Regions from separate parts of the Paraburkholderia sp. HP33-1 genome, predicted to be linked through region 1. Evidence: riboswitches for the same ligand, from Rfam matches in the RefSeq annotation. Region 1 holds a riboswitch; each other region holds the start of a gene.
The links. Region 1 has a riboswitch for cobalamin ahead of L0U81_RS26085 (CbtB domain-containing protein). Riboswitches for the same ligand answer to the same signal wherever they lie in the genome.

Region 2: another riboswitch for cobalamin. It lies ahead of cobW (cobalamin biosynthesis protein CobW); the one in region 1 lies ahead of L0U81_RS26085 (CbtB domain-containing protein).
Region 3: another riboswitch for cobalamin. It lies ahead of L0U81_RS03745 (FecCD family ABC transporter permease); the one in region 1 lies ahead of L0U81_RS26085 (CbtB domain-containing protein).

What each region holds. Positions count from the first base shown of each region.
Region 1 is NZ_JAJEJR010000002.1:2,224,701-2,234,582, forward strand. Features, by position in the region: rRNA gene L0U81_RS26060 (23S ribosomal RNA) at 1-2,204, opposite strand, end outside; tRNA gene L0U81_RS26065 (tRNA-Ala) at 2,500-2,575, opposite strand; tRNA gene L0U81_RS26070 (tRNA-Ile) at 2,639-2,715, opposite strand; rRNA gene L0U81_RS26075 (16S ribosomal RNA) at 2,791-4,321, opposite strand; gene L0U81_RS26080 (CbtA family protein) at 4,894-5,634, opposite strand; gene L0U81_RS26085 (CbtB domain-containing protein) at 5,646-5,867, opposite strand; cobalamin riboswitch at 5,908-6,056, opposite strand; gene L0U81_RS26090 (histidine phosphatase family protein) at 6,139-6,762, shown strand; gene L0U81_RS26095 (MarR family winged helix-turn-helix transcriptional regulator) at 7,056-7,727, shown strand; gene L0U81_RS26100 (FUSC family protein) at 7,734-9,836, shown strand.
Region 2 is NZ_JAJEJR010000002.1:1,272,377-1,282,258, reverse strand. Features, by position in the region: gene L0U81_RS33720 (cobalamin biosynthesis protein) at 1-192, opposite strand, end outside; partial or broken gene cobA (uroporphyrinogen-III C-methyltransferase) at 211-936, opposite strand; cobalamin riboswitch at 1,179-1,433, opposite strand; cobalamin riboswitch at 1,514-1,790, shown strand; gene cobW (cobalamin biosynthesis protein CobW) at 1,994-3,085, shown strand; gene cobN (cobaltochelatase subunit CobN) at 3,099-6,923, shown strand; gene L0U81_RS21760 (ATP-binding protein) at 6,920-8,014, shown strand; gene L0U81_RS21755 (vWA domain-containing protein) at 8,071-8,685, shown strand; gene L0U81_RS21750 (flagellar brake protein) at 8,750-9,694, opposite strand.
Region 3 is NZ_JAJEJR010000001.1:807,642-817,523, forward strand. Features, by position in the region: gene L0U81_RS03700 (c-type cytochrome) at 1-311, opposite strand, end outside; gene ilvD (dihydroxy-acid dehydratase) at 442-2,115, opposite strand; gene L0U81_RS03710 (LysR family transcriptional regulator) at 2,273-3,241, shown strand; gene lgt (prolipoprotein diacylglyceryl transferase) at 3,302-4,207, shown strand; gene L0U81_RS03720 (SIMPL domain-containing protein) at 4,299-5,024, opposite strand; gene L0U81_RS03725 (EVE domain-containing protein) at 5,271-5,729, opposite strand; RNA gene ssrS (6S RNA) at 5,871-6,052, opposite strand; gene L0U81_RS03735 (cell division protein ZapA) at 6,120-6,434, opposite strand; gene L0U81_RS03740 (ATPase) at 6,431-6,790, opposite strand; cobalamin riboswitch at 7,011-7,268, shown strand; gene L0U81_RS03745 (FecCD family ABC transporter permease) at 7,360-8,409, shown strand; gene L0U81_RS03750 (ABC transporter ATP-binding protein) at 8,406-9,239, shown strand; gene cobT (nicotinate-nucleotide--dimethylbenzimidazole phosphoribosyltransferase) at 9,283-9,882, shown strand, end outside.

The DNA of each region.
Region 1 (9,882 bases):
TGTCCCCGACCCGGATCACGGGCCAAGGTTAGAACCTCAAACAGATCAGGGTGGTATTTCAAGGACGGCTCCACGCAGACTGGCGTCCACGCTTCATAGCCTCCCACCTATCCTACACAGACCGGTTCAAAGTCCAATGCAAAGCTACAGTAAAGGTTCATGGGGTCTTTCCGTCTAGCCGCGGGGAGATTGCATCATCACAAACACTTCAACTTCGCTGAGTCTCGGGAGGAGACAGTGTGGCCATCGTTACGCCATTCGTGCAGGTCGGAACTTACCCGACAAGGAATTTCGCTACCTTAGGACCGTTATAGTTACGGCCGCCGTTTACCGGGACTTCAATCAGGAGCTTGCACCCCATCATTTAATCTTCCGGCACCGGGCAGGCGTCACACCCTATACGTCCACTTTCGTGTTTGCAGAGTGCTGTGTTTTTATTAAACAGTCGCAGCCACCAGTTTATTGCAACCCCTTCACCCTCTGCGCGCAGGCGCATCAAGCTACCAGGGCGTACCTTATCCCGAAGTTACGGTACCAATTTGCCGAGTTCCTTCTCCCGAGTTCTCTCAAGCGCCTTAGAATACTCATCTCGCCCACCTGTGTCGGTTTGCGGTACGGTCACTGTGAAACTGAAGCTTAGAGGCTTTTCCTGGAACCCCTTCCAGTTGCTTCGCTTCCGAAGAAGCTCGCGCCACACCCTTGAGTCCTGTGCCCGGATTTGCCAAAGCACCCTCTTCAATGCAGCGACCGGGACTTCCAACACCCGGACAACCTTCCGCGATCCGTCCCCCCATCGCATTTCACAATGGTGCAGAAATATTAATCTGCTTCCCATCAGCTACGCATTTCTGCCTCGCCTTAGGGGCCGACTCACCCTACGCCGATGAACGTTGCGTAGGAAACCTTGGGCTTACGGCGAGGGGGCCTTTCACCCCCTTTATCGCTACTCATGTCAGCATTCGCACTTCCGATACCTCCAGCACACTTTCCAGTGCACCTTCGCAGGCTTACGGAACGCTCTCCTACCATGCGTGCAAAGCACGCATCCGCAGCTTCGGTATATGGCTTAGCCCCGTTACATCTTCCGCGCAGGACGACTCGATCAGTGAGCTATTACGCTTTCTTTAAAGGGTGGCTGCTTCTAAGCCAACCTCCTGACTGTTTTAGCCTTCCCACTTCGTTTCCCACTTAGCCATATTTGGGGACCTTAGCTGGCGGTCTGGGTTGTTTCCCTCTTGACACCGGACGTTAGCACCCGATGTCTGTCTCCCGTGATTGCACTCTTCGGTATTCGGAGTTTGCTATGGCGTAGTAATCCGCAATGGACCCCACAACCATGACAGTGCTCTACCCCCGAAGGTGATACACGAGGCACTACCTAAATAGTTTTCGGAGAGAACCAGCTATTTCCAGGTTTGTTTAGCCTTTCACCCCTATCCACAGCTCATCCCCTAACTTTTCAACGTTAGTGGGTTCGGTCCTCCAGCACGTGTTACCGTGCCTTCAACCTGGCCATGGATAGATCACCTGGTTTCGGGTCTACACCCAGCGACTGGACGCCCTGTTCGGACTCGCTTTCGCTACGCCTGCCCTAATCGGTTAAGCTCGCCACTGAATGTAAGTCGCTGACCCATTATACAAAAGGTACGCCGTCACCCCTTGCGAGGCTCCGACTGTTTGTATGCATGCGGTTTCAGGATCTGTTTCACTCCCCTCCCGGGGTTCTTTTCGCCTTTCCCTCACGGTACTGGTTCACTATCGGTCGATCACGAGTATTTAGCCTTGGAGGATGGTCCCCCCATCTTCAGACAGGATTTCACGTGTCCCGCCCTACTTGTCGTACACCCAGTTCTTTCATAATGTTTTCGCCTACGGGGCTATCACCCGCTATGGCCGCACTTTCCAGAGCGTTCGGCTAACACTACAAATAAAGAGTACAGGCTGGTCCCATTTCGCTCGCCACTACTCTGGGAATCTCGGTTGATTTCTTTTCCTGCGGTTACTTAGATGTTTCAGTTCACCGCGTTCGCTTCGCGTAGCCTATGGATTCAGCTACGGATACTCCATTAGGAGTGGGTTTCCCCATTCGGACATCGACGGATCAAAGCTCGTTTGCCAGCTCCCCGTCGCTTTTCGCAGGCTACCGCGTCCTTCATCGCCTGTGATCGCCAAGGCATCCACCACATGCACTTGTTCGCTTGACCCTATAACGGGTGAGTCTCTCTCGAAACGCACTGCGTTACAGGTTGAGTATTCGTGTTGCGCCGTATTCCAAAGCGATCTCTCGATCACTTAAAAATACATCGATACAATCACAACCCTGATTCACCTACTCACGCGCCCATCTCTAAGCACGCTTTCGTGAATCTCTTTACTACTTCTTCCTGATTGTTAAAGAACGACAGCCGATAGCGGGTTGCCCCGTACCGCTCTGACTGGCTCAATCGCCAATGCCAAGTACTCAGCAGCACTTCCTGCTGAACCCTTGGCATTGAAGATTGGTGGAGGATGACGGGATCGAACCGACGACCCCCTGCTTGCAAAGCAGGTGCTCTCCCAGCTGAGCTAATCCCCCAGTCATACACAGATAGTTACCTGTCACTCCGGGGTGGACCAGTCAGCACCACAGACAAGACAGTGGTGGGTCTGGATGGATTCGAACCATCGACCCCCGCCTTATCAAGACGGTGCTCTAACCGACTGAGCTACAGACCCCTGAGTCTGTCTGCGTTTCTTCTTCTAACCACAGCCGATAAGCGTGAGCACTTGCGCAGCAATGCGTAGCTCTGGAAAGGAGGTGATCCAGCCGCACCTTCCGATACGGCTACCTTGTTACGACTTCACCCCAGTCATGAATCCTACCGTGGTGACCGTCCTCCTTGCGGTTAGACTAGCCACTTCTGGTAAAACCCACTCCCATGGTGTGACGGGCGGTGTGTACAAGACCCGGGAACGTATTCACCGCGGCATGCTGATCCGCGATTACTAGCGATTCCAGCTTCACGCACTCGAGTTGCAGAGTGCGATCCGGACTACGATCGGTTTTCTGGGATTGGCTCCACCTCGCGGCTTGGCAACCCTCTGTTCCGACCATTGTATGACGTGTGAAGCCCTACCCATAAGGGCCATGAGGACTTGACGTCATCCCCACCTTCCTCCGGTTTGTCACCGGCAGTCTCCCTGGAGTGCTCTTGCGTAGCAACTAGGGACAAGGGTTGCGCTCGTTGCGGGACTTAACCCAACATCTCACGACACGAGCTGACGACAGCCATGCAGCACCTGTGTTATGGCTCCCTTTCGGGCACCCCCACCTCTCGGCAGGGTTCCATACATGTCAAGGGTAGGTAAGGTTTTTCGCGTTGCATCGAATTAATCCACATCATCCACCGCTTGTGCGGGTCCCCGTCAATTCCTTTGAGTTTTAATCTTGCGACCGTACTCCCCAGGCGGTCAACTTCACGCGTTAGCTACGTTACCAAGCCAATGAAGGCCCGACAACCAGTTGACATCGTTTAGGGCGTGGACTACCAGGGTATCTAATCCTGTTTGCTCCCCACGCTTTCGTGCATGAGCGTCAGTATTGACCCAGGGGGCTGCCTTCGCCATCGGTATTCCTCCACATCTCTACGCATTTCACTGCTACACGTGGAATTCTACCCCCCTCTGCCATACTCCAGCGATGCAGTCACCAATGCAGTTCCCAGGTTAAGCCCGGGGATTTCACATCGGTCTTACATCACCGCCTGCGCACGCTTTACGCCCAGTAATTCCGATTAACGCTCGCACCCTACGTATTACCGCGGCTGCTGGCACGTAGTTAGCCGGTGCTTATTCTTCCGGTACCGTCATCCCCCGGCCATATTAGGACCAGGGATTTCTTCCCGGACAAAAGTGCTTTACAACCCGAAGGCCTTCTTCACACACGCGGCATTGCTGGATCAGGCTTGCGCCCATTGTCCAAAATTCCCCACTGCTGCCTCCCGTAGGAGTCTGGGCCGTGTCTCAGTCCCAGTGTGGCTGGTCGTCCTCTCAGACCAGCTACAGATCGTCGGCTTGGTAGGCCTTTACCCCACCAACTACCTAATCTGCCATCGGCCGCCCCTGCAGCGCGAGGTCTTGCGATCCCCCGCTTTCCTCCTCAGAGCGTATGCGGTATTAATCCGGCTTTCGCCGGGCTATCCCCCACTCCAGGACACGTTCCGATGTATTACTCACCCGTTCGCCACTCGCCACCAGACCGAAGTCCGTGCTGCCGTTCGACTTGCATGTGTAAGGCATGCCGCCAGCGTTCAATCTGAGCCAGGATCAAACTCTTCAGTTCAAACCTGTTACTGTTTTCGGGCTCTCTCGAACCCGGTCGCTCACTCAACGTACTGACGAAGTGTCCAGCCATCTTCCGATGACCAAACCTTCCTTTCATTACTGTGTGAGGCTTCTGATACTTTTGCCATGCAGCAGATTCCTCAGAATCCGCCGCCGCACTCCGCATCAAGCGCCCACACTTATCGGCTGTTAGTTTTTAAAGATCGGTCGCACCACCCGCCGCACCTGAACTACCCGGCACCGCTTCGTTTGCGTCGCTGCGTCTGCAGCAGAGAAACGAGATTATGGAGAGCGACCCGCACTCCGTCAATACCCTTCTCGCAATTTATTTTAAAAAGTTGAAGAGCTTAAAAATTGAGCAGCGACGGGAGAAAACTTCGATTAGTTAGTCCTCCGATTGAATTCGCCCGCTCGACGAGCCGATCGAGAGCCCGACAGCTTTTCCACAGAAAATGTTCGCAAGCCTGTGGATAACCGCCCCACAATCGCGCCAAGTGTTTGATGCAAAACCATTCTCGCGCGTTGCGCGCGAAACGCGGCCGCTTTCGCGGCCGCGCATAACCCTCATATTCAGACGGACTTCATCGCCACACGCGCATTCGTACGCATAAAAGCGCTGCGCTCGACCATCGCGCCGAACCCCAGCCCGATGGTCGTCCACATGATCACTTGCATGCCGATCGCGGCGACGCGGAACTTCCACAGCAGCACGGCCGGGAACGCAGCCGGCACTTCGTTGATGACCGGCATCGACAGTTGCACTGCCGCGATGATCACGACGTACACGAGTGCCGCGACGATCGAGCCGTTCCAAGCGCCCAGCTTCGCCACCGCGCGACGACGCACTTTCAGCGAAAACACCATCGTCACGAGCGAAATCGCGATCATTAAAAAGTACAGGCCCGTACGCATGCCGATCGTCTCCGGATCACCGACCGACGGCGGATTGGCCGGATACTTGATATTCGGGACGATCACGAGCGAGATGAACGCGCCGAGCGCGAGCCACGCGGACAATGCGCGCACGCTCAACGTTCCCGCGCGCCCATACGCATAGGCAAACACCAGTGAGAACAGGCCGCCGAATGCCGCGCCGTAGGCAAGCACGCCGGTCAGCAGGCCGAAGCCCGCTTGCGTCTCACGGCTCACGATTTCGGGCTCGGGCGCCTCGCCGCGTGCGGCGGCCGCTTTTTCTTCGAATGAAATGGCCTGATTGACCTGCGGTTCGCCGGCGATTCGCGCGAACGCGAACGTGAGCAATCCCGCGACGATGCCCACGAGCATCCCGCGCACCAACAACTTACCTACCATGTCGAACTCCGTTAGTGGCAGGGAAAGCCGAGCAGATGGCGGCCGTCATGCACGAACTCATGCACGAACATGCCGGGCACGAGCGACGTCGCGCCCTGTTCCGCACCAACGAAGTAAATCGCGAGCAACAGCAGCAAACCGCCGAACACGACCCACGGCAGCAGTTCGCGCAAGGGAATGGGAGTGGGCTGGGCCGCCGGTTGTGCGGCGGGATCGAAGACAGCTTCGGTCATGATGGACATCTCCTGGGGTAACGCGCCCCGATAGTCAATTGCAGAGGAATGGTGCGAAGCTCAGGTCTGGCTTTCGGCTCTTTTGGATTGCAATGCCGATTACAGTGGCGCGACCGCGCCGGGCTCTCACCGGCTTCCGTACTTCGCAGCGCCACTATTCTACGCGCTAAACTGCAGCTTCCGTGACGGCGAGGGCTGCATCGCACCGCGTGAGCTGCCGCAAGCCGATGGAGCCATGCAGGCAAGCGCGAACGCGGCGTAAAGACAAGGAATGGATACACGACTATTACTGGTAAGCCATGCGGCAACGGCCGCGCAGCGCGCAGGCCGCTTCCCCGCCGACGATCCGCTCGACGCGCGCGGCCGTGCCGAAGCCGAAGCGGCCCGCACACGCCTCGCGCTTCCCGCCGAAGCCGCCGTGTTCACCAGCCCCGCCGCCAGCGCGCGCGATACCGCCGCGGCGCTCGGTCTCAGCGCAACGCCTGCCGACGCCTTGGCGGATATCGACTACGGCAAATGGCGCGGCCGGCGTCTCGCGGATATTGCCGACGAAGCGCCCCACGAACTCGCCGCCTGGACACGCGAGCCGGACGCCGCGCCGCCCCCCGGAGGTGAATCGTTCAGTCAGCTCGTGCGGCGGCTTGGAGAATGGCTCGACGCGCAGCAGGCGGACGTGCGTTCATGCAATGCCGTCAACGAAGCGGGCTTCGCAGCCTCGACGCACGGTCGAACCATCGTCGCAATCACCCACGCGCCGCTTCTGCGAGCGGCAATCGTGCATGCCCTCGGCGCATCGCCGGCCGTGTTCTGTCGCATCGAGATCGCGCCGCTGTCGGTCGTCGAATTACGCCACTCGCGACGCGGCTGGAGCTGGTGGCCGGCCGCCATCATCTGAACGCAAACGCCTTTTACCCGCCCGACGCCACGAGCCGCAACCTGTCGGAGCCGTCGGGTGTCAGGGTGATCTCGGTGCGTCCATCCTTCTCGCCGAGATAAATCAAGTGCATCACATGCATCAAAACACTCATGAAAACGCGACCCACCTCGCACCCGACGAACCTGTAAGCCTGCCTCCTCGGCCACCGATTTAACGCCACTGTCGCATTCGCGCCGCAGACTCCGCTGGTTCAACAAGAATTTCCAATTCGATAGCTTGCTAACGAATCTTTTGGAAATACAATACCAGCCATGTCGAATCTCGATGCCCTGCGCCGCACTGTCAGCGGCACGCTGGTCGTCGCCGCCAGAAAGTGGCGACGCACGAGTCATGGCGTGCTCGCAGCCTTCAACGTATCGGAAGCGTGCGCGACGCCGCTTCTGACCGCGAGCCGGCTCGGCTCGGCGGTGCGCCAGGTTACGCTCGCCGATCACATCGGCATCGAAGGGCCGTCGCTCGTGCGGCTGCTCGACCAGTTGTGCGCGGCCGGTCTGATGCGCCGCGACGAAGATCCCGAAGACCGCCGCGCCAAGACCGTCGCACTGACCGACGAAGGCCGCGCCGTCACCGCGAAGATGGAAGAGGAGCTGGTCACGCTACGCGCGCAAGCGCTCAAAGGCGTATCGCGCGACGATCTCGAAGCCGCGCTGCGGGTGCTCGACGCATTCACGACCGATGCCGCCGCACGCGCCGAACCAGCCAGCGGCGAACGCGATACGCCGAGCGCACGCACACAGCCGGTGCACGCGCAACCGGCAAAGCGCAAGCCCGCCAAACGCACGGTGCTTGCAAGCAAAGTCAAACAGACCAGCGGCAAAACCGCGGCTAAAACGGCCAGCAAATCGCTTGGCACCGTCAAGGCGCGCAAGTCCACCAAACGTGGCGCGCGAGGCACCGCCCCGCACAACGCCGATTCAGCGTAACTGTTTATGGTCTATCCCACTCTCCGCGACTGGCTGTTCTCGGTCAAGACTTTCACCGCGGCCATGATCGCGCTCTACATCGGCCTGGCGGGCAGCCTGCAGCGGCCGTACTGGGCGATGGCCACCGTCTACATCGTGTCGAACCCGTTCGTCGGCGCGACCCGCTCAAAGGCGATCTATCGTGCGCTGGGCACCGTGCTCGGCGCGTCGGGCGCGGTGCTGCTGGTGCCGCCGTTCGTCGAATCGCCTTACCTGTTCAGCGTGATCGTGGCGATGTGGACCGGCACGATGCTCTACCTCGCGGTGTCGGATCGCACCGCGCGCAGCTACGTGTTCATGCTGGCCGCCTATACGATGCCGATCATCGCGCTGCCCTCGGTGACGAATCCGACCGGCATTTTCGATCTCGCCGTGAGCCGGACCGAGGAGATCATACTGGGCATCGTCTGCGCGAGTATCGTCGGCAGCGCGGTGTTTCCGAGCCGGCTCGCGCCGACGATCATCGAGCGCACTGACGCATGGTTTCTCGACGCCGCGTTCTACGCGACCGAAACGCTGTCGGGCCGCATCGCGAGTTCGGCGATTTCGGGCGCGCGCCAGCGGCTCGCGAGCACGATCAACGGTCTCGAGCTTTTGCTGAGCCAGCTCGCCTATGATCACACCCGGCCCGACGTGCTCGCGCGCGCGCATGAACTACGCGGCCGCATGCAGTTGCTGCTGCCGATCATGTCGTCACTCGCCGATCCGCTGCTCGCGCTCTATTACAACGGCCCGCAACACTGGCCCGAAGGACTGCAGACGCTGATCGACGACGTGATCAAGTGGTTCAATCAGCCGCCGCCCGCGCCGAGCGAGCGCTACCATGCGGACGAAACCGCCAACGCGCTGCGCGAGCGCATTGCCGCGATGCGCCCGCCCGCCGCCGCCCTCCAGCATTGGGACGGCGCGTTGCTGTCGAACGCGCTGTGGCGACTGGGGCAAGCGATCGACGTCTGGCAGGACTGCCGCTCGCTGCGCATCATCATCACGCGCGAAGAAGGTTCGTGGCGGCCGCATTTTCGTCACTGGCGGCTCGGCGGCACCGAGCGCTTCTACGATCGCGGCCTGATGCTGTTCGCGACCGTGTCGGCGGGCGCGGCCGTGGTGCTCGCGTGCGCGCTGTGGATCAGCTCGGGCTGGAACGACGGCGCGAGCGCGGTCACGCTCGCGGCGGTCGCCTGCTGCTTTTTCGCCGCGCTCGACGAGCCTGCGCCATTCATGTTCCGCTTCTTCGTTGCGACTGCCGTTGCCGTGGTGGCCGCGGGTCTCTATCTGTTCGTCGTGCTGCCAAAGGTGCACGACTTCCCAATGCTGGTCATCCTGTTCTCGGTGCCGTTCATTCTGGTCGGCACGCTGATTCCGCGCCCGCAATTCAACATGGTCACGGTGCTGGTCGCGGTGAACACGGCCACCTTCATCAGCATTCAGGACGCGTACGACGCGAACTTCCTGACGTTCCTGAACGCCAATCTCGCGGGCCTCTCCGGCCTGCTGTACGCGTACCTGTGGACCCGCGTGACGCGCCCGTTCGGCGCCGAGCTCGCCGTGGCGCGCCTGTTGCGATCGAGCTGGGCCGATGTCGCGCTGACCGCGTCGACGCGGCCGATCGAAGATCCGCGCAATCTTGCCGCGCGCATGCTCGACCGGCTGATGCAGCTGATCCCGCGCCTTGCCGCCACTGACGACAACCGTCATCCGTCGATCGAGAGCTTCCGCGATCTGCGCATCGCGTTCAACGCGCTCGATCTGCGTCGCCTCACGCGCAAGCTCGGCGGCGAAGCGCCCGCCGCGATCGACCATGCTCTAGATGGAGTGCGTACATACTACGAGAGCTGCGTCGCTCGGCGCCGCCGCGAGCCGATGCCGGACACCCTGATGCCGTCAATCGACGCGGCAATCGCGCGCGTCACCGCGCAGGGCCTCGCGAACGCCGCGGCGCCGACCGAGAGCTCGCCGGCCTCGGCGCGCCAGTTGCGCGACGCGCTGCACGCGCTGGTCGGCTTGCGTCTTTCGCTGTTTCCGGCGACCCTCACGAAACCAACGCCGACCGAACCGGAGGCCGCCGCGTGATGAACCTGTCTGTGCGCCCGTTTCCGCAACCCGTTCCACCCCTTTC
Region 2 (9,882 bases), 950 kb from region 1:
GAACAGTTGCAGCGGTAGCTGATGGCGTGAGCAGAATTCGAGCAGGCCTGCTTCGTTGACTTTGGTGTCGATCGTCGCGATGGTGCGGATCTGCGCGAAGTCATTCGATCCGAGCGCTGCGCGCACGGCAGTTTCGATATCAGCGGCTTCGCTGTGCAAGCGGCAACCGATGCCGACGCTCAGCGTTTTCATCGAGCGTGCGTCGCGTTGGGCCGCATCACGCGCAAGCGCGAGCGACGCCACGCGGCCGATCACGACGATCGCCGGCGAGCCGAGCCGCGCTCGCGTGACGGCATCGGCAAACTCGCGCAGCGGCGTAAGCACGTGACGCTGCTCGGGCCGCGTCGCCGATTCGATCGCCGCGCAGGGCATATCGGCAGACATGCCGGCGGCGAGCAACGCGTCGGCGATGTCGCCGAGCCGCCGCATGCCCATATAGATCACAAGCGTCATGCGCGTCGCGGCGAGCGCGGCCCAGTCGGGCTCACCGCTGCCGGCGCCGTGGCCCGTGACGAACACGACGCCCTGCGCGTAGTCGCGATGCGTGACCGCAATGCCGAGCGTCGCCGGCGCGGCGATGCCGGCCGTGATGCCGTTGATCACGTCGGCGTCGATACCCGCGGCCTGCAGCGCCTGCAACTCTTCGCCGCCGCGGCCGAACACGAACGGATCGCCACCTTTGAGCCGCGCAACGCTGCGCCCCGCGTGCAGATGCTCGAGCATTTGCGCGACGATATCCGCTTGCGGCGTCGACGGATGGCCGCCGCGCTTGCCGACGTACACGACTTGCGCGTCGGCGCGCGCGAACTGCAGCACCTCGGGATTCACCAGATCGTCGACGAGCACGACGTCCGCCTGGGCGAGCGCGCGGGTAGCCTTCAGCGTCATCAGCTCGACGTCGCCGGGCCCGGCGCCGATCAGCCAGGCGCGCGTCATCGCGGCGTGCATGGCGCGCGCCATGCTGTGGGGGGAGAAGAGAAGCGGCGCGCGACAGCGTGCGCGGTGGTCGAGATAGAGGTCATGCGGTACTGCGAAATCGGGCGCGCCCACGCGCGGCTCGCGGCGAATTCACCAGAAAAAACGCCACGAAACGCGCGATGTCGCGCTTGAACGCCTTCACATCCGTTCCCCGCGGATTCCAGCGGCCGGCGGCGCAACTCGATGCACGGATGCATCCGGCGCCGCCTCCGCGTCTGGCCGGTATCCGGGCTGGCGACCTCACGCGCTTCGCCTTCCCGTTCCCGTTTGCGCGGGACAGTGGCATCAAAAAACGCATGCGCGGCACGTCGGAATCGAAGGCAGGATCGAATCGCGCGCCGCAGGTCGCTTACCGTTGCGGGGACAGCACAGGTTGAACGCGTAAAGCGCTGCCTGTTTCCCGTTTAACTGCACACGCGAGCGCATGTGCGGGCACCAAACGCGCGCATACGATAGCACATGGCGCCTTGCCGGATAAGCGTCGGCGGTGCTTTCCGGCACCCTGCGTTCCTTGACTGCGCAGGGCCGCGGGCCTACACTCGCACGCACTTTGGGTGCCCGCGTGCGCGTTCGTGCGCATGCAGTTAAACGGGAAACAGGGAGCCATCTGCTCTGGAGCGGCTAACCTGTGCTGTCCCCGCAACGGTAAGCGAAAGCGGTTCCGGCTCGATAGCCGGGCGCCGCAGTGCCGGCTTCGATGTCCCCGCGCAAGGTCGCGTCGACATATCACCACTGGTCGAGAAACCACTCGGCCGGGAAGGGGAAGCGGCGCTTTCGCCAGCCCGGATACCGGCCCGAAGAAGCAGAACGAATGCCGCGGGGATGCGGCGGCGCGTTCATGACCTCACTTCCGCTTTCTGTATTTCCGTTGTCTCGGCAATACCGTGGTTCGTCCCCGTGTTTTGTGGTCACTGGCAGTGGTGCGCGTGCTTCATTCGCGCCTTTCGCCAGCCGATGCACACGCACGGGTGGACTTTACGGCATGCCGGTGCAGCGCCAAGGGATGGACCTCACGATGCAAACTCAATTGCGCAAGATTCCCGTCACGATCGTCACGGGCTTTCTCGGCAGCGGCAAAACTACGCTGCTGCGGCACATTCTTCAGCATGCGGGCGGCAAGCGCATCGCGGTCATCGTCAACGAGTTCGGCGAACTCGGCATCGACGGGGAAATCCTCAAGGGCTGCGGCATCGGTTGCGATGAAAACGGCGTCGAGACCGAAGGGCAACTGTATGAACTCGCGAACGGTTGCCTGTGCTGCACCGTGCAGGAAGAGTTTTTCCCGGTCATGGAAAAGCTCGCTGAGCGACGCGATGAACTCGATCACGTGCTGATCGAAACGTCGGGGCTCGCATTGCCGAAGCCGCTCGTTCAGGCGTTCAACTGGCTGCAGATCCGCAACGGCTTCACGGTCGATGCGGTGGTGACGGTGGTGGACGGCCCGGCCGCCGCGAGCGGCCAGTTCGCCGACAACCCGGTCGCCGTCGATGCGCAGCGCAAGGCCGATCCGAATCTCGATCACGAGTCGCCGCTGCACGAACTATTCGAAGACCAGTTGTCGGCGGCCGATCTGGTGATTCTGAACAAGACCGATCTGATCGACGCTGCGCAGCAGCGTGAAGTGGAAGCTGCGATCCGCGAAGAAATTCCGCCGCAGGTGAAGATCGTGCGCGCGCACCAGGGACAGCTCGATCTGCATACGCTGCTGGGGCTCGAAGCGGCGTCGGAAGAGACGATTCACCTGCGTCACGACCACCACGGTTCCGCCGACGACCCCGATCACCACCACGACGAATTCGATTCGGTCGTCGTGCAGGCTTCGGTGCCGTCGCGCGACGCGGCGCTCGCCGCCTTGCAGACGCTCGTCGAAAACCACACGATTTACCGTGTCAAAGGCTTCGCCGCGCTGCCTGGCGCGGCGATGCGTCTCGTGATCCAGGGCGTGGGGCGGCGCTTCGACAGCTACTTCGACCGGCGCTGGCAGGCGGGCGAAAATGGCGAAGGCGCGTTGAGCCGCTTCGTGCTGATCGGCGAGGACCTCGACCAGCACGCGCTGCAACAGGCGTTCGACGCGGCGCTCGGCGCAACGTCGATCGCGACAGCATAACGGGCGCACCAGCATGCATCTGCTGCGCACGACGCCGGGCGGCTTCGTCGACGATACACAGGGCGTGATCCGCATCGATCAGCAGCCCGCCGATATCGTCGTGCTCAGTTCCGCCGACACCACGCTGTCGCTGCTTGCGAGCGTGGTGCCGCGTCTCGGCGACGGCTTCCCGAGCGTGCGGCTCGCGAACGTCACGTATCTGCGTCAACCGGCCTCGGTTGATTTCTATATCGACGACGTGTTGCAGCACGCGCGCGTCGTCGTGGTCGATCATCTTGGCGGCGAAACCTATTGGCCGTACGGCATCGAGCAGGTGGTCGCGCTCGCGCAGCGCAAACAGCAGACACTCGCGATGTTTTCCGGCGACCTGCAGGAAGACCCGAACCTGCTTGCGCGCAGCACCGCGAGCGCCGAGCTATGCCAGCAGCTGTGGCGCTATCTGCGCGAAGGCGGAGCGCAGAACGCCGAGGCGTTCTTGCGCTGCATCGCGTATCGCGCGTTCGACTGGGGACGCGAGCCCGAGCCGCCGCGCGCGTTGCCGGCCGCTTCGCTGTATCACCCCGAGCGCGATACGCCCACCGTCGCCGACTGGCAGGCGCGCTGGCGGCAGGACGCGCCGGTCGTCGCGATCCTGTTCTACAAGGCGCATCTGCAGGCCGCCAATACCGCGGTCTTCGATGCGTTGATCGACGCGCTCGAAACACAAGGGCTCAACCCGCTGCCGCTTGCGATCACGTCGTTGAAGGACGCAATGAGCCGCGACGTCGTACAGTCGCTGTGCGCGCAGCATGGTGTCGCGCTCGTGCTGAACACGACCGCGTTCGCCGCGTCCGCGATCGACGACCCCGAGCCGCTCGCGCTCGCCGGCGACGCGCCGGTGTTTCAGGTGATCCTGAGCGGCGGCAATCGCGAAGATTGGCTCAAGGACAACCATGGTCTCAATTCGCGCGACATTGCCATGCATATCGCGCTGCCCGAAGTGGACGGCCGCATCATCACGCGCGCGATCAGCTTCAAGGGGCTCGCGTATCGCTGTGCGCATACCCAGGTCGACGTGGTCCGCTATCAGCCCGACCTCGAACGGGTGCGTTTTCTCGCCGAGCTGAGCCGCCGCTGGTGCCGTCTGCGTTCGCTCGATAACGCCGACAAGAAAGTCGCACTGATCCTCGCGAACTACCCGATGAGCGAAGGGCGCATCGGCAACGGCGTGGGGCTCGATACGCCGGCGTCGGTGGTCGGCATTCTGTCGATGCTGCGCGATGAAGGCTACCGGATCGGCGAATTGCCCGAAAACGGCGATGCGTTGTTGAGCAGGCTGACCGAGGGCGTGACCAACGATCCCGTGGTGCGCGATCTGCGTCCAGCCCTGCAAAGCCTCGCGCTCGACGACTATCTCGCGCCTTTCAACGCCTTGCCGGCGAGCGTGCGCGACACGTTGAACGCGCGCTGGGGCAGGCCCGAACAGGACCCGACGCTGCGGCGCGGCCGCTTCATGATCGCCGGCTGGCGCTGCGGGCAGGTGTTTGTCGGCATTCAGCCTTCGCGCTCGCGCGAGCAAGGCGACTACGCGAGCTATCACGACGCGGAGCTCGTGCCGCCGCATGCGTATCTCGCGTTCTATTTTTGGCTGCGCCATCAGTTCGGCATCGACGCGATCGTGCATGTCGGCAAGCACGGCAATCTCGAATGGCTGCCCGGAAAAAGCGTCGCGTTGAGCGACGCGTGCTGGCCCGATCTGATTCTCGGGCCGATGCCGCATCTGTATCCGTTCATCGTCAACGATCCGGGCGAGGGCAGCCAGGCGAAGCGGCGCGCGCAGGCGGTGATCGTCGATCATCTGATGCCGCCGCTCACACGCGCCGAAAACTATGGGCCGTTGCAGGATCTCGAACGCCAGGTCGACGAATACTACGAAGCATTGATGGTCGATCCGCGTCGTGCGAAGCTGCTGCGCCGCACGATTCTGACGACGATCGTCGAGCATCGGCTGCACGAAGAGCTGAGTCTCGCGGCGCCGAGCGGACAGGACGACGAAGACGCGCTGCTTACACGTGTCGATGCATGGCTGTGCGAGCTGAAGGAAGCGCAGATTCGCGATGGCCTGCATACGTTTGGGCAGTCGCCGCGCGGCGTGCAGCGGCGCGATACGCTGCTCGCGCTCGGGCGCTTTCCGATCGGCGATGGTCAGGGCCGCCGGGCGGGACTGATCGACGCGCTGACGCGCGATCTGCGCATGGATCATCTGTTCGATCCGTTGACCGTCGACTGGGCGGCCGCGTGGGACGGCCCGCGTCCCGACGTATTGCAGCGGGTCAGCGATGTGCCGTGGCGCCATTACGGCGATACGCGCGAGCGTTTGGAGTTGCTCGCGGCCGGGTTGTTGCGTGGCGTGTGCGGTGTCGATCTCGATGATGCGGATCGTTCGCCAGGCGTAGCGGTAGCCGTAGCCGACGAAAGTCTGCCGCAGACGCAACAGGTGATCGCGCGCCTGCGCGACGACGTGCTGCCGCGTCTCGACGCATGCGGCCCGCAGGAAATGACGCAACTGAAGCGCGGCCTCGAAGGACGTTTCGTGCCGCCAGGTCCGAGCGGTTCGCCGTCGCGCGGACGGCCCGACGTGTTGCCCACCGGCCGCAATTTCTATTCGGTCGACACGCGCGCGGTGCCGACGCAAGCCGCGTGGGCACTCGGCTTGAAGTCAGCGCAGCAGCTGATCGAGCGGCATCTGCAGGAGCACGGCGATTATCCGCGCGCGATCGGCCTGTCGGTCTGGGGCACCGCGACGATGCGCACCGGCGGCGACGATATCGCGCAGGCGCTCGCGTTGCTCGGCGTGCGTCCGAAATGGGCGCCGGGCAGCCATCGCGTGACGGACTTCGAGATCATGCCGATCGACGCGTTCGATCGGCCGCGTATCGACGTGACGTTGCGCGTATCCGGTTTTTTCCGCGATGCGTTCGCGAACGTGATGCATCTGTTCGATGCGGCCGTGCAAGCGGTTGCCGAACTCGACGAACCGCCGGAGCTGAATCCGATTCGTGTGCGCGTGCAGCGTGAACGCGATGCGTTGATTGCGCGCGGCATGGACCCGGCCGAAGCACGAAAGCGCGCCGGCTGGCGCGTGTTCAGCGCGCGGCCCGGCGCGTATGGCGCGGGTCTGCAGGAGATGATCGACTCGCGCCAATGGCAGACCGACGCCGATCTCGCGAACGCGTATCAGGCCTGGGGCGGATACGCGTACGCGCAGAAGAGCGCGGGTGAGGAGGCGCACCATGCGTTTGGCGCACGGCTCGCCGCAATGGACGTCGTGCTGCAGAACCAGGACAACCGCGAGCACGATGTGCTCGATTCGAACGACTACTACCAGTTCCAGGGCGGCATGGTCGCGGCCGTAAGGCATCTGGCCGGCGAGCAGCCGCGTGTCTATCACGCCGATCACAGCAATCCGGCCGCGCCACGCGTGCGAACGTTGCAGGAGGAGATCGCGCGCGTGATCCGCTCGCGCGTGGTCAATCCGAAATGGCTCGATGGCGTGAAGCGGCACGGCTACAAGGGCGCGGCCGAGATCGCCGCGACGGTCGACTATCTGTACGGCTACGACGCGACCGCGCGCGTGATCGCGGATCATCAATACGCGCTCGTTGCCGATGCTTATTTGAACGACGCCGATACCCGCGCGTTCATGCAGCGGCACAACCCCCATGCGCTGCATTCGGTCTGCGAGCGTTTGCTCGAAGCGATGCAGCGGGGTTTGTGGCAGCAACCGGGCGACTATCGCGAGCAGGTTGAAACGCATCTGCTCGCGAGCGAACAGCAGATCGAAGGAAAGCAAACATGAATGGAGCGACGCGAGGAACGGACGACTTGAAGGGCGCAGGTGTTGCATCGGGCGCGCGACCGGTTTTTCCGTTTGCCGCGCTGATCGGCCAGGCTTCGTTGCAGCAGGCACTGTTGCTCGCGGCGATCGATCCCGGCCTCGGCGGCGTACTGATTAGCGGGCCGCGCGGTACGGCAAAGTCGACCGCCGCGCGCGCGCTTGCCGAGCTGCTGCCGGAAGGGCAGCTCGTGAATCTGCCGCTTGGCGCGAGCGAAGATCGCCTGATCGGCACGCTCGATATCGAAACCGTGTTGCGCGACGGCTCCGTGCGCTTCTCGCCCGGGTTGCTCGCGAGGGCCCATCGCGGTGTGCTGTACGTCGACGAAGTCAATCTGCTTCCCGATGCGCTCGTCGACGCATTGCTCGATGCGGCGGCGAGCGGCGTGAATACCGTCGAACGCGATGGCGTGTCGCATAGTCACGACGCGAGCTTCGTGCTGATCGGCACGATGAATCCCGAAGAGGGCGAGTTGCGGCCGCAGCTGATCGACCGCTTCGGTCTGATGGTCGAGTTGCAGAACGCGTTCGAGCCGCAGGTGCGGCAGGCGATCGTCAAGGCGCGGCTCGCGTTCGATCATGATCCCACCGGATTTCGTGCCGCTCATGCGGAGCAGCAGGCTTCATACGTGCGGCGAATTCGCGCGGCACGCGCCGCGCTGCCGTTGCTGTCGTTCGACGATGCCGTCCACGCGCGCGTGAGCGCGCTTTGCATCGACGCGGCCGTCGACGGTCTGCGCGCCGATCTCGTGATGCTGCGCGCGGCGCGCGCGCTGGCCGCATTCGAACAGGAGGATGCGGTGACGGTGCGGCATGTGGAGCGCGTTGCCGATGCGGTGCTGCTTCATCGGCGGCGTCAGCATGATGCGCAACGCTCGGATCAGGGGCAGCACCAGGGCGGAACGCGGCCGCATGACGACGCTGGCAGCGCGTCCGGCGATCAGGCGGCTTCTACGACGTCTTCCAGCGACACCGACTGGGGCTATATGCCGCCCGAGCCGGCGGCGGCAGTGCCCGTCAAAGGCGTGATTCCGCTCGACGCAAAAAAACGCTGAGCCATCGGAAGGGCGCCGCCGCTGACTCGCGCAGCGGTTTTCGATGGCGGCAAGGCGTGGGCACGGGTTCGCGCGACACGGCGCGTGACGAACCGGGCAGGCGCATTGCATGGCCACCGACGCTCGCTGCGATGCGCGAGCGCACGCTGCGTCGAGAGCATCTGCGCTTCGTTCGTGAAACGCCGCGCGGCGGTGTGCTGCATTGTTTTGTGCTCGATTGCTCCGGGTCGATGCTGGCGGGCCACCGCCTCGCGCTCGCGAAGGGTCTGCTGATTGCATTGTTCGACCGGGCGAGCGCGATGCGCGCCGAGGCCGCGTTGATCTGCTTCGGCGGTGCGGGCGCGGACGTACGCTTTGGCCCCGCGGTGCCGCGCTGGTGGAACGAGCGATGGCTCGCGCCAGTGGGCGGAGGCGGCGGCTCGCCGCTCGCGTCAGGTGTGCGCAGCGCCGCGCAACTGCTCGGGCGCAGCGCGCGGCGGCGGCCGGCCCAGCAGCGCTGGCTATGGATCCTGACCGACGGCCGCACGCGCGACGAACCCGCGCGTCCGGCCGATGCCGATGAAATCGTATTTGTCGATTTTGAGCGCGATGCGATACGGCTCGGCCGTTGTGAAGTGCTCGCTAGTGCGTGGGGGGCGCGGCGGTTGACGCCGGAAGAGTTGATCGGCTGATAGATGCGGGCGCAGTGCGGTCTGCGCTGCTGCGTCCGCGCGCGTTACGTCTCAGCCATACCGCTCATTTCAGATCATTGGACCAGTACTGCACATTTTCCTGGCGATCGAACACGAACACTTTCATCGCCATCTGTTGGGCGGCATCGAGCTGATCCAGTTCGAGTCCATGCATGCTTGGCTCACCAGGCGTTTTGCCTTTCTGAACGTTGCGGATCACGGCCGTCGTCTTGATCTCCGTATCGTATTCGGCTGACCTCAACCGAAACGCGATGCGCAGCCGCTCGCCCACCTCGCCGAGTGTCCATGACGCACTCAACGACATGCCGAGCGAGCTGATGCCCTTGGCAAGTCCAAGGCCCTCGTACGTGTCGCCGGCCTCGCCGATGCCAAACCGCACAGGCAGGTGCGCGTGGACGCGGATCGATTTGCGCTCGCGCAGCCGGCGAATCGCGCCTGGCCTCGACAACACCACATAGTCGAACGGCAGGCGGCAGACCGCCTCGACCGTGCAGACGAAACGGAACACGGCCTGGCTCGCGATCGCGACAATTTCGACGTTTTCGCCGAGCGTGAGCGGCAGCGGCCGGCCTTGCTGCGTCGGCGGCGTGACGAACAGCGCATGATTCGGCGCGAAGCCGATGATGCGGCACGGGAGCATCGGCGCGCCGCTGCCGAGCTGCGAGCGCATGCCGATCAATGCGCCGATATCGAGGTGCATGTCGCTGAGCGTCAGCTCATCGGCGTGTTCAGGCTGTGCCGCGGGCGCCGGCGGTTGTTGTGCGTCGAGCGCGAACAGGTCGCCTCGTTGGGGGTGGAAGTGTTGGAACAGGAACGCGCGCTCCTCGGTGGTCGCGAGGATCGCCGCGCTTGCGAAGAGCAGCGTGCCGTCGGCCGCGACGATCGGCCACGGGAGCGGCGTGCCTACCGGCACCGTATCAAGCTCGAGCGCCGGCGATGCAGCGGCGAGCGGGGTTTCCTCGACATGTGCGTCGACGGGAGTCTCCATAGTCTGAAGCAAATTTGAGTGGCGGGAAGATCTGGTTGACGGCGGCGGAGGGTAAAACTTTAATTTGGGGAACGGTTGTGGGGAAGTTGCGTCCGCTCTGTTTTGATTTGTTAGTTTTTGACCACAGACGAATTCCATCGGAGGACTAACTAATTGAAGTTTTCGTCCGCCGATGCTCAATTTTTAAG
Region 3 (9,882 bases), on a different contig from region 1:
AGCGTGGCCGCCTGATCCGGCGTGAGCTGAGTGTTCGCCGGCATCGGCACGGTTCCCCATACGCCGGTGCTGCCATCGAGGATCTTGTGCTTCAGGTAGGTCGCGGCGTCCTCACGTCCTGCATAGCGGGCTGCGACATCGTGCAGCGAGGGTCCCATGAACGGGCGCGTGACCGAGTGGCAGCTCATGCAGTTCTTCTGCTGTGCAAGCGCGAGGCCGGCTGCTTCGGCATGGGCGGCGGGACTGGCTGCGCTCAATGTGGCGGCGAGCGCAACAATGGCTGCTACGGCTGCGTACGACATCGATTTCATTATGGTCTCCGCCAGTGCAGATGCCCGGCTCGTGGTGCACGCATTATAAGAGCAAAGGGGCGCACGGTTTTCCGGGCGCCCCTTTGCGTTTCTGCGTAGCGTGGCGGCGGGTTTGCCACTGTGACCGTGATCAGCCCGTCACCGCCCCCCGATTCGCCGGCTGCGCGAGCGCGAAATACTTCGCCATCACGCCGCGTGTGTAGCGCGGCTTCGGAGCCTGCCACACGGCGCGGCGGCGCTGCAGCTCGGCGTCGTCGATGTTCAGTTGCAGCAGCAGCCGGTGCGCGTCGATCGTGATCGAATCGCCTTCCTGCACGAGCGCGATCGTGCCACCGACGAACGCTTCCGGCGCGACGTGTCCGACCACCATACCCCAGGTGCCGCCCGAGAAGCGGCCGTCGGTGATGAGCCCGACCGATTCGCCGAGTCCCTTGCCGATGATCGCCGAGGTCGGCGCGAGCATCTCCGGCATGCCGGGGCCGCCCTTCGGGCCCAGGTAGCGCAGCACGACGACGTCGCCGGCGACGATCCTGTCGGCGAGGATCGCTTCGAGCGCGCTCTGCTCGTCGTCGAACACGCGGGCCGGGCCCGTGATGACCGGGTTCTTCAGCCCCGAGATCTTGGCGACCGCACCGTGTTCGGCGAGATTGCCCTTCAGAATCGCAAGATGGCCCTCCGCGTAGAGCGCCTTGTCGATCGGGAAGATCACCTGCTGGTCGCTGCGCGGTTTGCCGGGCACGTCTTTCAGTTCCTCGGCGATCGTTCTGCCGGTGATCGTGATGCAATCGCCGTGCAGAAGCCCGGCGTCGAGCAGGATCTTCAGCACCTGCGGGATGCCGCCCGCCTTGTGCAGATCGGTGGCGACATACTGGCCCGACGGCTTCAGGTTGCAGATCACCGGCACTTTCTTGCGCATGCGCTCGAAGTCCTCGATCGTCCATTCGACCTCGGCCGCGTGCGCGATCGCCAGATAGTGGAGCACCGCGTTGGTCGAGCCGCCGGTCGCCATGATCACGGCGACCGCGTTTTCGATCGACCGCTTCGTGATGATGTCGCGCGGCTTCAGATCCTTCTTGACCGCTTCGACGAGCACGCGCGCCGACTCCGCGGCCGAGTCGACCTTCTCCTGATCGGGGTTCGCCATCGTCGACGAATACAGCAGCGACATGCCGAGCGCCTCGAACGACGAGCTCATCGTGTTGGCCGTGTACATGCCGCCGCACGAACCGGTCGACGGACACGCGTTCTTCTCGATACCCTCGAAGTCCTCCTGCGACATGCGGCCGGCCGTGAATTCGCCGACCGCTTCGAACGACGACACGATCGTCAGATCGGTGCCCTTCCAGTTGCCCGGACGGATCGTGCCGCCGTACACGTAGATGCCCGGCACGTTCATGCGCGCGAGGCCGATCATGCCGCCCGGCATGTTCTTGTCGCAGCCGCCGATCACGACCACCCCGTCCATCCATTGACCCTGCACGCAGGTCTCGATGCAGTCGGCGATCACTTCGCGCGACACGAGCGAGTACTTCATGCCCTCGGTGCCCATCGACATCCCGTCCGAGATCGTCGGCGTGCCGAAGGTCTGCGGGTTCGCGTCGGCGCGCTTGATCGCGGTGACGGCCGCGTCGGCTAGACGCTGCAGACCGGCGTTGCACGGCGTGATCGTCGAGTGGCCGTTGGCGACGCCGATCATGGGTTTGTCGAAATCCTCCTTCTGGTAGCCGAGCGCGTAGTACATCGAGCGATTCGGTGAACGCGCGATGCCTTGCGTGATGTTCTTCGAACGACGGTTGTAGGCCATGGGGATCTCCCGGTCTGTCGGTTCTGACGGATGCGCGCTGCGGCTTGTGCGCGCATTCGTTCAGTGTAGTGCCGTCGCGCCTCGCGAACAGGCGGTTTTGCCTGGAGTGTGTCGCGTGTATTATTCCGCGCTGTTCAGGTCGTAAAATGTATTAATCATGCTGCCAACGATCCCCGACCTGCGCCAGTTGCGCTACTTTGTCACCGTCGCCGAGGAGAAGCACTTCGGGCGCGCGGCCGCGCGTCTGTCGATGACGCAGCCGCCGCTGTCGCAGGCCATCCGCGCGTTGGAGGAGACGCTTGGCGTCGAGCTGTTCGCGCGCACCAAGCGCTCGGTCGAGCTGACGGCGGTCGGCGCCGATCTGCTGCCCGAGGTGCAGCGGCTGCTCGCGGCCGCCGAAGGGCTGAGGCCGCTTGCGCAGAGCCTCGCGCGCGGCGAGGCGGGCGTGCTGTCGCTGGCGTTCGTGTCGACCGCGGATTACGGCCTGCTGCCGCTCCTGCTGCGCGATTTCGGCGTGCGGCATCCGCGCGTGCGGCTCGAGTTGACCGAGGCGACCAGCGACGTGCAGGTCGAGGAGCTGGTGGCCGGGCGTATCGACGCGGGTCTCGTGATCGCGCCGCTGCCGTCGCGGCACGCGGCGCAACTATCGTGGTTGCCGATCGCGCGCGAGCCGCTCGTGATCGCGATGTCGACGGAAATGGCTCAGCGGGTGCAGGGCGGCGTGAACACCTGCGACAGCCCCGCCGCCGAATGGCTCGACACCCCCGTCAGCCTGCGCGATCTCGCCGATGCGCCGCTCGTGATCTTCCCAAGACGTCTCGCGCCAGGCTTTTATGACATCATTATGGATTGCTACGGCGTCGCGGGCCTCGCGCCGCGGATCGGCCAGGAGGCGATCCAGATGCAGACCATCGTCAGTCTCGTGTCGGCCGGCATGGGCGTCGCACTGGTGCCGCAATCGTTGCGTAACCTGCGCCGCACGGGTGTCGTCTACCGGCCCCTGTCGGAGTCGGTGCCCGCGATCGAGACCGGCCTCGTCTGGCGTACCGACGAAGTCAGTCCGGTGCTGGCGGGCTTTATCGATATCGTGCGCGCGCATGCGGCGAGCGTCGCGTCGCGTGTATAGATCGCGCTTCTGATTCCCTGTAAAAACTGCTTCCGAACCTGAACTGCCCATAATTACACGATGCTCATTCACCCCAATTTCGACCCGGTCGCCATTCATCTAGGGCCGCTCGCCGTGCGCTGGTATGGCCTGATGTACCTCGTGGCGTTCGTCGCGGCGATCGTCGTCGCACGGCTGCGGCTGCGTCTGCCGTATGTCGCCGCGCAAGGCTGGACCGCGAAGGATATCGACGACATGCTGTTCTACGGCGTGCTGGGCACGATCCTCGGCGGACGGCTCGGCTATGTGCTGTTCTACAAGGCGAGCTTCTATTTCGCGCATCCGCTCGACATCGTCAAGGTGTGGGAGGGCGGCATGTCGTTTCACGGCGGCTTTCTCGGCGTGACGCTCGCGATGATCCTGTTCGCGTATCAGCGCAAGCGCTCGTGGCTGCAAGTCACCGACTTCGTCGCGCCGATGGTGCCCACGGGCCTCGCGGCCGGGCGTCTCGGCAACTTTATCAACGGCGAGCTGTGGGGTCGCGTGACCGATCCGTCCGCGCCGTGGGCGATGCTGTTCCCGGGCGCCGCACCCGACGACGCCGCGTGGCTCACCGCGCATCCGCAACTGGCCGCGCAATGGCATCTGAACGAAGTGTTCGCGCAATATCACATGCTGCCGCGGCATCCGTCGGAACTGTACGAAATCGCGCTCGAAGGCGTGGCGCTGTTCTTCGTGCTGATCTTCTTCTCGCGCAAGCCGAAGCCGCTCGGCGCGATTTCCGCGATGTTCCTGATCGGCTACGGCCTCGCACGCTTCACGGTCGAATTCGCGCGCGAGCCGGACGATTTCCTGGGCCTGCTGGCGATGGGGCTGTCAATGGGCCAGTGGCTGTCGCTGCCGATGATCCTCGCGGGCATCGGCCTGATGGTGTGGGCGTATCGCCGGGGGCGTCGCGAGCCGGCGCAGGCGGTTGGTGCGAACTGAGCCACGCACGCTCGGGTAGCGCAGCAAGCGCTGCATAAAAAAACGCCACGGCATCGTGGGATGCCGTGGCGTTTCTATTTGCGCTTGCGCATCACTTCATCTGCACCGACCCCGACACGTTGACCGTCACGGTCGACGTGCCGCCTTCGATTGGCATCGGCGCGCCCTTGGCGTCGGCACCCATCGCGCGCGCGCTCATCATCATCATCGGACGCGGCATCACGCCGCTGTGACTCACGTTGACCTCGCGGATCGAATAGCCGCTAAAGCCGAATGCCTGCGAGGACGACGCGGCCTGCTCGCGAAACGACTTGATCGCTTCGCCGCTGAGCCTTTGTTCCGCGGCGCGCTGCGCTTCCGGTGACAGCGAGAAGCGTACGTTGCCGACTTGCATGATCGATGCCATTTGTCCGGCAAGCTTCGATGCAGCCGCGAAGTCGCGCGATTCGAGCACGACTTCCGTACGGCCGCGCCACGTCGAGATGCGTCCGTCGCGGTCGGTCGATGGGAAGATCGAGAACGCGCCCGAGCGTGCCGTCACGCCGGCGACGCCGCGCGCTTTCTGCAACGCCGCATCGGCGCGTTCGTTCAGTGTCGACGTCAGCGACGACGGCTCGCTCGCTTCCTGCTCGTAAAACAGCGTGATTTCGACTTCGTCCTGCGGGACTTCCGCGCTCGCCTGCGCATTCAGCGACAGCACGCCCGCAGGCTGCGGCATCATGCTTTGCGCGCGAGCGAGAACCGGGTTCAGTGCAAGTGCGACAGGCGCGCCAAAGGCGAACGCGAGTGCGAGGGCCCGTGCGGTTTTTTTCGTCATGGCTGGACTCCTTGTTTGAACAGGTGGTGCACGTTCGACGCGCGCGCCGCGCGCTGACGCGATGTTTGACAGATGCGCTGGCGAAAGGGTATGGATGCCGTCGAGCAGTTAGGCCGAGCGATCGCGTTTCGGCAACCGATTAGGCGCGCGTGACCGAGGCTTGGTTCCCCAATTAGCGCATCGCCGCCGCACCGGAAATGATGGCCTGAGCGCGCTCACGACATGTGCCGCGCCGCGCGTTCGCCGTTAAACCAGCTGTTTAGTGATGAAGCGCCATTCGGCTTCCGTCACGGGCGTGATTGACAGACGGTTGCCTTTGGCTAGCACGCGCATATCCTCCAACTCGGCATGCTCGCGCAAGGCAGCAAGCGAAATCAGCGGAATTTTCTTTTTGAACACGACGTCGACGAGTAACCAGCGCGGCGTTTCCGGCGACGACTTCGCGTCGTAGTACGGACTCTTCTTATCGAACTGGGTCGGGTCTGGATAAGCGGTCGACGACACTTCCGCGATGCCCGCAATGCCGGGCTCCGGACAGCTCGAATGATAGAAGAGCACGCCGTCGCCGATCTGCATCACGTCGCGCATGAAGTTGCGCGCCTGATAGTTGCGCACGCCGGTCCACGGCAAGGTGCGATGCGGTGCGTTGGCGAGATCGTCGATGCTTGCCTCGTCCGGTTCGGACTTCATCAGCCAGTAGCGCATGAATCAGAGTGAGCGTGTGAGGTTGAACGAGGCACGGGAGGGGCAGGCGCGTGCAGAAAAGCCCTTGAAAAAGGCCCTCAAACGAAAAACGGCTGCCAAAGAAAAAACGGCACCGAACCGAAGTCCGGTGCCGTTCCAGATAAGGTCCCCGCCTTAGCCGCTAGGCCGGCATCCTGAACCGAGGGTTCAGAATTGGTCGCAGTTAGCAACACTTCGGGTACATCAGACAGAGTGACGCGCACGCCCGTGCTACAAATTTCCGCAACCGTGCACATGGCATTGGTTCAAGGAATATATGACCTTGGCGAACCAGGCAGGGAAGCAAACTAGTAAAGCTACAACACACCAACCTTTGAACACGCGACCGGTTCGACACCGGCCTGCTACTGCTTACTGCAAGCTGTACTGTTGAATCACAGTACCTAGCTGTTCGTTCATTTGCTGCATTGTACGCCGGATTTCTTCAGCGGGAAATGCTTCTCCGTGTCGCACGCTGCTTTGCAGCTTAAGCAGTTCCGATGCCAGTGACAGTGCAGCCATCACGGCAATGCGATCCGTGCCGCGCATGTTGCTGCCGCTGCGGATCTTCTTCATCTCGGCGTCGACGCGCGCGACCGCTTCGAGCAGCGCGCCTTCCGTTTCCGGCGAGCAGGCGAGACGATAAGGTACGTCGAGAATCGATACTTCGATCTGCTTGGTGGTCATGCGTTTTCTCCGTGGCGGCTTACGTCGCTTTCCGCTTCCTCGTGTTCGGGCTGGGCGGACTCGAGCAGATCGAGCTGGTTATCCGGTTCGCTGCTCGCGCGTGCGCGCGGCAATTTCTCGAGAATCGCATTCAGGCGCACCTGAGCGTCGTCGATCTTGGCGGACAGAGCGTCGCGTTCCGCCTGCAGTGCATTGCGCTCTTCGCGCAATTGCGCGAGCTCCGCGTGCGTTGCTTCTACTTCGGCACGCGTTTGCGCGAGTTGCTCTTCGAGCGCGAGCCGCGCTTCGTGGTGGCGCTGGCTGATCGCAATCAGCTTGCCGATATTCTGGGAGAGTGATTCGAGTTCGGTGAGCATGTGCTGCGTCCTCTAAAGACATCGCATTTTAGCGCGGAATATTACAGGTTCCGACAATTGTCTCGTTTCGAGACGTAACAGCATCGCTTCGTACGCGTTCGCTCCGTCTCATGTTGTCGACCATAAGATAAAAAACCGGACATCTATCGGACAATAATCTGCATTCAACAGAACGGATTGCGTACCGCCTGACCTTTCTTGACGCCCCGCGAGGCCGCTCCTAAACTTCCCGCACTCTGGTGCCCGCGCGCTTGTCGGTGCGGGCAGTTAAACGGGAAGCAGGGCGCGCGGTACCAAAACAGATGCGCGAACCTGTGCTGCTCCGCAACGGTAAGCGAGGGCATGTGCTGTGCTCATGCAGGTCGGTCCTGGTCGCAGGTTCGAAGTTCAACATGCGAGTGTGCCACTGCGCGTCACGCGTGGGAAGGCGGGATTGACGTGTCGTAGCCCGGATACCGGCCAGACATAAGGGACGTCCCCCCACGAAAACGTTAAACAAAGGGGCGCCTCGTGACGCGTCGGCCTGCGAGAATGCAGGCCGCGCACGCTATCCAAAGGAATGTCGTCCCATGCTGTCCCCTGTCGCGATAGAGACGCCGCGCCCGATGAACGCGAAACGCGCAGCGGCGATCTGGCTCGGGCTCGCGCTCGTCGCCGTAGCGGTGCTCGGCGCGTCCCTCGTGCTCGGCAGCGTGCCGCTCGCGCCATCGCGCGTGCTGGCGGCGCTCGTGCCTGCGCACACGTTTGGCGGCGCGGGCACCGACGATCTCGCCGGCGAAATCGTACGTACGTTGCGCTTGCCGCGCGCGCTCGCGGGCTTCGCGTGCGGCGCGTTGCTCGCGCTCGCCGGCGCGCTGCTGCAGGTGCTGCTGCGCAATCCGCTGGCCGAGCCGTATGTGCTCGGCGTGTCGGGCGGCGCGGCAAGCTTTGCGCTCGTCGCGATGATCGCGGGCGGCGCATGGTGGATCGTCGATGCGAGCGCGTTCGCGGGTGCGCTCGTGTCGATCCTGCTGGTGCTCGGTCTTGCGCGTCGCGAACTATGGCGCGGCGAGCCGCAGGACACATCGCCGCGTTTGCTGTTGACCGGCGTGGTGATCGCGGCGGGGTGGGGCGCGTTGATCACGCTGCTGCTCAATCTCGCGCCCGACAGCCGTCTGCGCGGCATGTTGTTCTGGCTCACCGGCGACCTCAACGGCGGGGCGCTACCGTGGACCGCGCTGATCGCGCTCGCGCTCGTGTTGCTCGCGATCGTGCCGGCCGCACCACGTCTGAACGTGCTGCTGCGTGGCGACGCGGCCGCACAGGCATTAGGCGTCGCGGTGATGCCGCTGCGTTTGCGCGTGTATCTGGTTGCCTCGCTCGCCGCGGCCGCGGCGGTGACGACCGCGGGCACGATCGGCTTCGTCGGTCTCGTCGTGCCGCACGTGCTACGGCTCGCGTTCGGCAACGATCAGCGCATGCTGCTGCCGGCGGCCGCGCTCGGCGGCGGTGTCGCAGTGATGGGCGCGGATCTGATCGCGCGTACCGCGATCGCGCCCGCGCAATTGCCGGTCGGCGTGATTACGTCGCTGGTCGGCGTGCCGGTCTTTCTATGGATGCTGCTCAGGCGCCGCCGATGATGCGAGCCCACGACAGCGCCACCTCTTCCGTGCTGAGCGCGCAACGCCTGACGTTGCGCGCCGGTGCGCGCACCTTGCTCGACGCGTTCACGCACACGTTCTACGCGGGCGAAATCTGGTGTATCGCCGGGCCGAACGGCGCGGGCAAGACGACCTTGCTGTCGACGCTGGCAGGCCTGTTGCAGCCGGCCTCGGGCCATGTCGAACTCGATGGCGCGCGCGTGGCCGACTGGCAACCGCTCCCGCTCGCACGGCGTCGCGCGCTGATGCCGCAAAGCGCGGCCGATGCGTTCAGCGCGAGTGTGCTCGACATCGTGCTGCTGAACCGCTTCCCGCATCTGGGCGGCTGGGGCTGGGAGCGTGACGAGGATCGCGCGGCCGCGCAAGCGGCGCTCGAACGACTCGGTCTCGCGGACTTCGCCGCGCGCGACGTGCTGTCGCTATCGGGCGGCGAGCGTCAGCGCGTCGCGCTCGCGGCCGTGCTGTGCCAGGACGCGCCGCTGTTGTTGCTCGACGAACCGTTGTCCCATCTCGACCTGCATCATCAGATCGACTGCCTCGAAGCACTCACGGCATGGACGCGCGAACCACGCCGTAGTGTGCTGTTCTCATGTCACGATCTGAATCTCGCGCGCCGCTTCGCGACGCACGCATTGCTGCTCGACGGCGCGGGCGGCGCGTATGCGGGTCCGGCGCGCGAGGTGCTGACGCCCGCGCTGACGAGCCGCGCGTTCGGCTATCCGCTGATCCTGATTCGCGATGGCGAGCACGAGGCGCTGATTCCCGCGCCGCGCCCGCGTCACGAATCGCCTGCCGGTCATGACATATAGTCAGGCTGATTATTGACTCTTATTTCCTGTTTCGATCACACCTATGACTCGCTTCCCACTCCCGGCCGGTTTGCCCGCGGTCGCTCCGCTCGATCAAACTCTGCGAGCCGAACTGCAACGGATCATCGATACGCGCACTAAACCGCCCGGCAGCCTCGGCCGGCTCGAAACCCTCGCGCTGCAGATGGGTTTGATCCAGCACACCACGCGTCCTACCGTCGAGCGTCCCGCGATGATCGTTTTCGCGGGCGATCACGGCATCGCCGCCGAAGGCGTGAGCCCATATCCGCAATCAGTGACCGCACAGATGGTCGCGAACTTCCTCGCAGGCGGAGCGGCGATCAACGCGCTGAGCCGCGTCGCGGGTCTCGAACTCGAAGTGGTCAACGCGGGTATCGCGACGCCCCTGCCGTCGACTGACGGGCTCGTCGACATTCCGGTCGGAGGCGGCACGCGCAACTTCGCGCACGAAGCCGCAATGACGCATGCCGAAGCGCTCGCCGCCATGCAGGCGGGCGCTGCGCGCGTGCGTCATCACGCGGCGCTCGGCACGAACGTGATCGGCTTCGGCGAGATGGGCATCGCGAACACGTCGGCGGCCGCGTGCCTGATGAGCCGCCTGTGCGGCGTGCCGATCGACGAC